DNA from 3 places in the Pantoea sp. X-Soil-ISGK-285 genome. Region 1 is predicted to be linked to each of the others. Evidence: predicted binding sites of a transcription regulator. Region 1 holds the regulator's gene; each other region holds the start of a gene.
The links. Region 1 encodes LexA, which represses DNA repair genes until DNA is damaged. Its sites were predicted from a motif close to TNCTGTATGTACATACAGNA; they were not measured.
Positions count from the first base shown of each region.

Region 1 (3,276 bases):
ATCGGCACCAGCGTGATCGGGCGATTTCCGCCGCGCAGCATCGCCTGCAGCGTCATGGCTAAGGTGCCGGTTTTAGGGTCCAGCAGGCGACCGGTTCGTGAACGGCCTCCTTCGACAAAGTACTCAACCGAATAGCCGCGGGTGAATAGCTCGCCGAGATATTCGCGGAATACCGTGGCGTAGAGCTTGTTGCCTTTAAAGGTACGACGAATAAAGAAAGCGCCCAGGCGACGGAAAATCGGGCCGGCTGGCCAGAAGTTGAGATTGATACCGGCTGCGATGTGCGGCGGCACCAGACCCTGATGATAGAGCACATAGGAGAGCAGCAGATAATCCATGTGGCTGCGATGGCACGGCACATAGACAATCTCGTGGCCATCCTGCGCCAGCTGGCGGACTTTTTCGCCGCCATTGACGTTGATGCCCTGATAGAGCCGACTCCAGAGCCAGCCCATCACGCGGTCAGTTACGCGGATGGCTTCATAGGAGAAGTTTGCCGCAATCTCCTCCATCATTTCGACGGCGTTCTGCTGCGCTTTCTCATGGGAGATTTTTTTGCTGCGAGCTTCATCTTCTACTGCTTTTTCAATCGCTTTGGATTGCAGCAGACGAGTAAACAGATCCTGACGCGCCGGCAAGCGCGGGCCAATCGCCGCCAGCCGCTGGCGGGCAAAATGAATGCGCGCCACGCGAGCCAGCTTCTGGGCGATCGACTGATCCGTACCGTGTTCAGTTGCCATGCGGCGCAGCGACACTGTCGGCGAGAAGCGGACAAAACTGTCGCGCCCGTGCCAGATAACGGCAAAGAACTTCTGCACCCCGTTCAGCACCCGCAGGTGTGGCGTTGCTTCGCCCTGGACTTCACGTCCTGGTGCGCGGCCAAACATCACCGTGACCGGCAGCATCTGAATATCCAGCTTAGGGTTATTGCGATGCAGGTCCAGGTAATCGTGAAAGATTTTCACAGATTCAACGCTGGGCACAAAATAGGGGAAGACGCGTGGGCCATTGTGGATAAAGACGTGGCGCGGCAGCAGAGAACCATCAATCTCCAGCGGAGTGAGCGGGTCGGGCAGGTGATGCCGCAGACACTGTGCACGTAAAGTCAGTAAGTCGGCCTTCGAATCGTAAGGCAAAACATACATAATAGGTCGGGTCGGATCCAGACCATGTTCAGACACGGGATCGGCCGGAATGGCCTTACTTTTTACCAAAAACGACAGTGGTAAATTAAGCAGTTTGTAATAGAGTTTACGCCAACCTGACATAGACAACATGAAGCCTCTTGTTAGCAAAGCGCCGCAAGCATACCAGAAAGCGCAGCGAAGATCTGTGGTGGTGCCAATTGCACGCAGCCCAGACATTGACGTCAATCCGATGAAAGGGTTCCCACATCATGGCAAATAATGCCACCGGACTTATCAGAATAGTAAAAGCTGCAGGTTACTCATGGCAGGGGCTTCGTGCCGCCTGGCAACATGAAGCGGCGTTTCGGCAGGAAGCGCTGGCTGCGCTGGCCGCTATTGTTATCGCGTGCTGGCTGGATGTCGATGTGGTCTCCCGCATCCTCATGATTGGTGCGGTGGTGCTGGTGGTCATTGTTGAAATCCTCAATAGCGCCATTGAAGCGGTGGTCGACCGCATCGGTCAGGAGCATCATCCGCTGGCGGGCCGGGCAAAAGACATGGGCTCGGCGGCGGTGCTGATCAGCATATTACTGGCACTCTTCGTCTGGATCGCGCTGCTCTGGACACATTTGCGATAAGCCTTCCATAACGCGTCTGAGGGCGCGTTTTCCCTGACAATCGGTTTCCATTTCACCAATACCTGTATATACTCACAGCGACTGTATAAACAACCAGGGGGCGGGATGAAAGCATTAACCAGCAGGCAGCAGCAGGTCTATGACCTGATTCGCGACCATATTTCTTCAACGGGCATGCCGCCTACGCGTGCCGAAATCGCCGCGCAGCTGGGCTTCCGTTCGCCGAACGCGGCAGAAGAGCATCTGAAAGCGCTGGCGCGCAAAGGCGTCATCGAGATCGTTTCCGGTGCATCGCGCGGCATTCGACTGTTAATGGAAGAAGAAGCCTCAGAAGGGCTACCGCTGATTGGCCGGGTTGCTGCCGGTGAGCCGATCATGGCGCAGGAACATATCGAAACCCACTACAAGGTCGATCCGGGCCTGTTTAAGCCGTCTGCTGACTTCCTGCTGCGCGTCAGCGGAATGTCGATGAAAGATATCGGGATTATGGATGGCGACCTGCTCGCGGTGCATAAAACCCAGGATGTGCGTAACGGCCAGGTTGTGGTTGCCCGCATTGATGATGAAGTCACCGTTAAGCGCTGGAAAAAGCAGGGTGCTATCGTGCATCTGCTGCCGGAAAACAGCGATTTTGACCCGATTGTCGTCGATACCCGTGCGCAGTCACTGACCATAGAAGGTCTGGCTGTTGGCGTGGTGCGCAACGGCGAGTGGCTCTGATTCTTCTGCCAGCGTGCATTCGCCTTCTCTGATGCTATTCTGTCTGCCCTAATTTTGTCGCTGCCTCTTTTGCGCAGCGACACTGAGCACGGAACGGCGAATGCGCTTTATTACGGCAACCGATAAAAATCTCTGGCGGCTTGCGCTGCCGATGATCCTTTCAAATATCACCGTTCCCTTACTGGGAGTGGTCGATACTGCAGTAATTGGTCATCTCGACAGCCCTGTCTATCTTGGCGGGGTTGCGGTCGGGACTACAGTGACCAGCTTCCTCTTTATGCTGCTGCTTTTCCTTCGAATGAGTACCACTGGCCTTACGGCGCAGGCATTTGGCGCTGGCGATAAAATGGCGCTGGCACGCGCGCTGACTCAGCCGCTGATCATTGCGCTGCTGGCGGGCGTACTGTTCATCGCTTTGCGTTATCCGATTATTCAGCTGTCGACCCATCTCGTTGGCGGCAATCCCGATGTACTCGAACAGGCGGCACTGTTTATTCAGATTCGCTGGCTCAGTGCGCCTGCCACGCTGGCAAACCTGGTCATTCTGGGCTGGCTGCTGGGCGTGCAGTATGCACGCGCGCCGGTGATCCTGCTGGTGGTGGGCAACCTGGTTAACATCGTGCTCGATCTCTGGCTGGTGATGGGGCTGCACTGGGGTGTCGCGGGGGCGGCAACCGCCACGGCGCTGGCGGAATACATTACGCTGGTTGTCGGCAGCATCATGGTCTGGCGGGTGTTAAAACTGCGCGGAATTACGCTTAGCCTGCTGAAGCAGAGCTGGCGCGGTGACA
Region 1 covers NZ_AP035938.1:308,065-311,340, forward strand. The annotation lists gene plsB (glycerol-3-phosphate 1-O-acyltransferase PlsB) at 1-1,268, opposite strand, end outside; gene AC6I8B_RS01355 (diacylglycerol kinase) at 1,397-1,765, shown strand; gene lexA (transcriptional repressor LexA) at 1,871-2,485, shown strand; gene dinF (MATE family efflux transporter DinF) at 2,586-3,276, shown strand, end outside.

Region 2 (3,276 bases), 1.9 Mb from region 1:
CAAGCAGTGGGATCTGGTGCAGACCACTCCAGGCGCTTTCGCTGAAAACAGGACCATCCCCATCTATCAGAAAAGCCGGTGCGCAGCCCAGCGCTTCGGCGAGCCGCAGCAGGTTCTCACCGCGCGGCAGCGTCTCTTCTTTTTCCCATTGCGAAATCGCCACATGGGACACTTTTACCTGTTGCGCCAATTGCTTCTGCGTTAACTGCAGCGATTTACGTCGGAGTCGGATGCGGTCACCCAGCGTTTCGTTTTTCATAAGCTTGACTTTTTGGTTGAGAGTGACTTAAGTATACTTAAGCCTGGTATTTAAGCAATCTTAAATTTCATGCGCGGGACGTGGCTAAGCAGCACGCAGTAAGTTCCAGAGACCTTACCGTACAAAGGGGTGTGGCATGGAAAGTAGTCTGATTACCAGTATGGGTGCGTTAGTTCTGGGTGGGGGGGCAGCAGCACTGTTCTGGAAACCGTTATTGGCGGGAATTGCGTCAATCGTTACCAGTAATCGAGCCGGCGGCGAAATTATTACCAGCTACAAAGAGCAGGTGGTGTTGCTGAAAGAGAGCAACGTGCTGATACGGGAGGAGAACGATGAATTACGCGAACGGCACGACAGGAATCTGCGGCGTATCTCGACACTCGAAACGGATCTTCGGTTAATCAAGAATGCGGTAGGGATTTTACTGGCAATGACCGAAACCGATCAGAACGATAAATTTCGTAATGAGATTGATCGGCTTATCTCAACTCTGGAGGATCGCAGTGATGGCCACGATTAATAGCACTAAGGCACCTATGTCTTACCGGCGCAAAGTTATCCTCGGCTGCGTATTACTGAGCTGTTCGATGATTTGCATCCTGATGACGATCATTTTTCTCTACGTCAGTAACACCGCAAACAAGCGGGTCGAGGAGATTCGGGCGGATTACCGCTTAATTGCGGCGCGGCGTGATGACAGAGTGGAGCTGCTGACCGATCAGGTTGCAGCAATACAGCACAAGCTGGATGCAATACCGGATCGCATAGCCGACAAAACGGTCATAAAAGTCAAAGAGGTCGTCACTGAGAGTGAGGTGCCAGCCGTGAAATCCGGTCATAAACCATAACTTCCGATTATTCTTAATGCGGCTTCGCTATTATCGACTAGTTTTAAATATCCGGGCAACATTTTGTACCTGAATGCAGGCCCGCTGATTGGCCGGTTGATGAACCGCTAAGCCTACTCACTTTGGATAGATGACCAGAAGGAAATTTAGCATGAGCGATTCAACAGAAACCAAGACCAAAACTGAATATCTGCGTGACGTGACTTCTCAGCTAAAAGAGATGCGTCACTATGCTCAGACCAACACCGAAACCCTTTCCAGCCAATGGTTAGCGTTTGATGCGGGTGAGTATAAAGACAAGACCAACGCCGACCGAATCGATGCGTTGCTGAATAAGCAGGGTAAACTGCTGGAAGATCTGGATGCCGCGATTCAGGACATCGAGATTGAAGTTAATCACAGCGAGCAGGAGAGCTAAGTCATCTCCTGCTAACTGATGTGGTGGCCGTTAAGGGATTAATCGGCCACCAGCCACATTTCCGCTTCGTCGAACATCTCTTCAACAATCCGCGCAACCGTCGCTTTATCGTTCTTACTCAAATCAGTATCAATCGCGTTACGTTCCATCGGCTTGACCTTAACTTCAATGTCAGGGAACACCCGATGCACCCGCTTTTCCAGCTCCTCACGAATCATCTCGCGAGCACCCGGTAAACCGGCAACGTTGCGCTTGTCATAAATCAACTCAACAAACATGATGGCAATCCATTCAGGGCAAAATCGCTGACATATAATACTGTAAATAAAAACAGTAGCAAGGCAGCGCGCCTGATTTCGTGTAAATTTTTATCTCGCATAAACCTCAATCTTCGACTAGCAAAATGCGCACGCATCGCGACATAATGGCGGCTTACTTTTAGGAGGTCCGCGATGCGACAACTGGTAATTGATATTCTGCTAAAACTGGCAAAGATGGACGTCGATGCAAAAGAGTTGACGGCGCAGCTTGAAGCGCAGTCCCTGCTGGTTGCGGCGCTGCTGGTGCAGGCGAAACAGGACAACTCGCTGACTATTTCAGAAACGGTGCAGGATGCCATTGTTACCGCTTCGCAATCTTCGACCGAGTTTCTGCAGTCTGATGTGGATCTGCTGCTGACGCATATTAATCGTCTGCTGGCGGTAGCGAGTTATGTTGAAGTAAAGGGTAAAGCGACGGAAGGTGAAGGGTAGGGGCGGATAAAAAAATTCGCCTCTGGAGGTGGAATTGAGACAACACCTGCAGAGGCAGTGCATCAGCACTATTCGTTAAAGGACAATCACGACCTGAGTCGCACGCCGAAGTTATACACTTTCCCCCGGTTAGTACAATTTTATCTGCAGTGCCGGAACTGGTTGGAGGTGTTTGCAATATACAACTTCAGCGCGGCCCTGATTAAAGCTCGTTTTTGATGCAAAACTCTTCCCAGCTCATCCCCAGCGACTCAGCATGAGATTTGAGATAAGTCTCGATAGCTTCAGCCGCCACCGCTTTATCCGGCTCAGCGAGCTGAATAGAAAAGATCATTCCATCCAGATTCTTCTGCCGCAAAAAGGCCGCATAGATGCGTTCGGCATGCCATTCGCGCAGCTGTCGCAGTGACAGGTTAGCTGCACGGGCGTCGCTCTCCGTTAATTCATCAAGTGCAGACTGAAAGTCGGGATGCGCGGTAAAAAACATCTCGCGCGCCTGGGCATAGTAGGCTTCTGGCGTTTTCATATTCATATTCCTGAAAGTCTGTTGCAGCGCGTCAGTGTAGCGGGTTGTCTTCCGCTTGTCAGGCGTGACAAAAGACGGAGTTTGCATCAGTTCAGCCTCTGAACTTCCGGTCAAAAACCTGACCGTGGAGCTCACTGCGGGATAAATTCTGGCGCAATCAGGGTCTGCGTGGTGTTTGAACACCCAGATACCTTGCGCAACGCGGTGGAAAAATTATAACGTAGCCGCCATTGATGGGATCTTAGGGATTAAACATGAAAAAGTGGATGCTGATTGCCGCGCTGGCACTGAGTGGCTGTGCACAAATCAACGATTATGAAAATGCGGTGCAAACGCCGGCGCCCGCTGATCTGCAGGGAACCTGGCAAACCGTCGGTCCACAGAGCAGCCTGATCAGCGACAAGGCGATAGCCAGTGTGATCATCAATGCGGATGGCAGCACGCTGGACTGCCGTCAGTGGATGCGGGTGATT
Region 2 covers NZ_AP035938.1:2,475,604-2,478,879, reverse strand. The annotation lists gene AC6I8B_RS11880 (helix-turn-helix domain-containing protein) at 1-259, opposite strand, end outside; gene AC6I8B_RS11875 (hypothetical protein) at 396-779, shown strand; gene AC6I8B_RS11870 (hypothetical protein) at 766-1,107, shown strand; gene AC6I8B_RS11865 (hypothetical protein) at 1,259-1,525, shown strand; gene AC6I8B_RS11860 (DinI-like family protein) at 1,564-1,803, opposite strand; gene iraP (anti-adapter protein IraP) at 1,978-2,277, shown strand; gene AC6I8B_RS11850 (DUF6388 family protein) at 2,480-2,803, opposite strand; gene yedD (lipoprotein YedD) at 3,058-3,276, shown strand, end outside.
Region 2: a site for LexA is predicted at 1,842-1,861, ahead of AC6I8B_RS11860 (DinI-like family protein). Genes of this name have one in related genera too.

Region 3 (3,276 bases), 980 kb from region 1:
AATTATTCCCAAATATGAGAAATCACCATGTCAGAGCTGAATACAGAGCAACGACTGGCGGTGAGGCTGGCAGAATTACGCCTGCAACGCGGCTGGTCGCTGGATGAACTTGCTGTCGCAACGGGCATCAGTCGTGCGTCATTATCGCGCATTGAGCGAAGCGAGACCAGCCCTACTGCTGCGCTGCTTAACCGTCTGTGTGTTGCCTACGGATTAACGATGTCGCGCCTGCTCAGTGAAGTGGAGGTTGAGTCCAGCCTGCTGATCAGAGATGACCAGCAGCCCGTGTGGCAGGATGAATCCAGCGGATTTATTCGCCGGAATGTCTCACCTCCTGCGCTTCATTTCCGATGCGAACTGGTTGAGGGCAAATTACGGCCTGGTGCACGTATAGATTACGATGCGCCACCCATTCAGGGTCTGGAGCAGCATATCTGGCTGCGCGAGGGCGGCCTCACTGTCACGATGGGGCCGCAGCAGTGGGCGCTGAAGCCCGGTGATTGCTTACGTTTTCATCTGGTCGGGAAATCGGCTTTTGAGGCGCACCTGACTGACGGCGCGCGCTATTTACTGGTGGTGGCGAAACCATGATCGATTACAGAATACTTCGCGCCGACGAAGCGCAACCGCAATTGGATGAACTCACAGCGGTGCTGCAGGGCTGTGTGGCAGACGGCGCCAGCGTCGGCTTTATTGATGCTGAAGACGAAGAGGTGATGACGCGATTCTGGCAGCAGCGGATTGCCGGTCTGGCAGACGGCGACAGCGAACTATTCGTTGCGCGGCAGCACGGTCGCATCGTGGGCACGGTCATTCTCAATGGCAGCGCCATGCCTAATGGCCGACACCGGGCGGAGATCAGCAAACTGCTGGTGCATCCGCAGGCGCGCCGTCAGGGCATCGCGCGTGAGCTGATGCAGCGCGCTGAGCAGCAGGCCCGTGCGCAGGGCAAAACGCTGCTGGTGCTGGATACGCGCAGCGGCGATGTCGCCAGCGATCTCTATCGCTCGCTGGGCTGGCAGGTGGCGGGGTCGATCCCGTTTTATGCCGAATCCACCGCGGGCGTGCTGGATGCCACCACCTATATGTACAAAGTGCTGGCGTAGCCAGCCGCTAGCTCATGCGGCTGGCCTTTCTTCGTGCCGGACCGGCCTGGGTTGACGGGCTGCCCGCACGACCCTGAAACGGGCAACTGCTGAAATTTACGACGTCGCACGAAAAATTCGGCGCGAAAGCTGACGCCAACAGGATACTGTGTAAAAATACAGGCCATATTTTCGGTGTGGTAACGCAAATCATGGCCCTGACAGCCGCAGTAAAAAGCCAGATAGCGCAATGGTATAAAGCGCTTCAGGAGCAGGTGCCTGACTTCATCCCACGTGCGCCGCAGCGCCAGATGATCGCCGAAGTGGCGAAGTGCCTGGCGGGCGACGATTCGCGCCATCTGGCGGTTGAAGCGCCAACCGGCGTGGGCAAAACCCTCTCTTATCTGATCCCGGGCATCGCGGCCAGCCGCGCCCAGGAGAAGCGGCTGGTGATCAGCACCGCCAACGTGGCGCTGCAGGATCAAATCTTCACCAAAGATCTGCCGCTGCTGAAAAAAATCATTCCCGATCTCACCTTTACTGCCGCCTTTGGCCGCGGGCGCTATGTCTGTCCGCGTAATCTGGCGGCGATGGCGGCCGATGACGATGAGCAGGGCGATCTGCTGCTTTATCTGGACGATGACGCCGTCAGCAGCACTAAAGAGGAGCAGACGCAGTGTGGCCGGTTGCAGAAATCGCTGGATCGCTATCAGTGGGACGGCCTGCGCGATCACAGCGACGAGAACGTCAGCGACAGCCTGTGGCAGCGGCTCTCCACCGACAAAGCGAGCTGCCTTGGCGCACACTGTCGCTGGTATCGTGAATGCCCGTTCTTTGTGGCGCGGCGCGAAATCGAGCAGGTGGATGTAGTGGTGGCGAACCATGCGCTGGTCATGGCCGCAATGGAGAATGAGTCGGTGCTGCCACCGGCAAAAAACCTGATGCTGGTGCTGGATGAAGGGCATCACTTGCCGGAAGTGGCCCGCGATGCGCTGGAGATGAGCGCCGACATCACGCCGGGCTGGAGCAGCCTGCAGCTCGACCTCTTTATCAAGCTGGTAGAGAGCATTATGACGCAGATGCGGCCAAAATCGCCGCCGCCGCTGGCTAACCCGGAGCGGCTGAAAGCGCACTGCGATGAGCTGCGCGAACTGCTGACGATTACCGCTCAGGCGCTGAATCCGCTGCTGCCACCGCATAACCAGCCGGGCGAATTCCGCTTTGTGCTGGGCGCGTTGCCGCAGGAGCTGCTGGATCTCTGCGCCCGGCTCTTTAAGCTCAGCGATGCGCTACGCGGCCTGAGTGAAGGTTTGATTAATGCGCTGAGCGAGCAGACAGGTAAAGTGGATGTGGTGCGACTGCATCGCAATCTGCTGCAGCTCAATCGCCAGTTTGGCTGGTTCGAATCGGTCAGCAAACTGTGGCGGCTGGCGGCGATGGAAAAAGCCTCTGGCGCGCCGGTGTCGAAGTGGATCACCCGCGAGCTGCGCGAAGGTCAGGCGCACCTGCTGTTTCACTGCGCTGGCATCCGCGTCAGCGACCAGCTGGAGAAGATGCTGTGGCGTAAAATTCCGCACGTGGTTGTGACCTCCGCCACGCTGCGATCGCTTAACAGTTTCAACCGCCTGCAGGAGATGTCGGGACTCAGCGAGAAAGCGGGCGACCGCTTTGTGGCGCTGGACTCCCCGTTTAACCACGTGGAGCAGGGCAAGCTGGTGATCCCGCAGATGCGCTATGAGCCGCTGATGACGCACGAAGCGGAGCATATCGCGGAGATGGCCGGTTTCTTCCGGCAGCAGATGGCGGAGAAAAAGCACAAAGGCGTGCTGGTGCTGTTTGCCAGCAACCGGGTGATGCAGCAGTTTGTCGCCTGTCTGCCCGACCTGCGCCTCTCAATGCTGGTTCAGGGCGATCAGCCTCGCAGCCGCCTGGTCGATCTGCATCGTCAGCGCGTCGCCAAAGGGGAAACCAGCATCCTGATTGGCCTGCAGTCGTTTGCCGAAGGGCTGGATCTCAAAGGCGATCTGCTGAGTCAGGTGCATATCCATAAAATCGCTTTTCCCCCGGTAGACAGTCCGGTAATTTTGACCGAAGGCGAGTGGCTGAAAAGCCTGAAACGCTATCCGTTTGAGGTGCAGAGCTTACCCAGCGCCTCTTTTACCCTGATTCAACAGGTCGGACGCCTGATTCG
Region 3 covers NZ_AP035938.1:1,290,632-1,293,907, forward strand. The annotation lists gene AC6I8B_RS06065 (helix-turn-helix domain-containing protein) at 28-591, shown strand; gene AC6I8B_RS06070 (GNAT family N-acetyltransferase) at 588-1,106, shown strand; gene dinG (ATP-dependent DNA helicase DinG) at 1,298-3,276, shown strand, end outside.
Region 3: a site for LexA is predicted at 1,251-1,270, ahead of dinG (ATP-dependent DNA helicase DinG). Genes of this name have one in related genera too.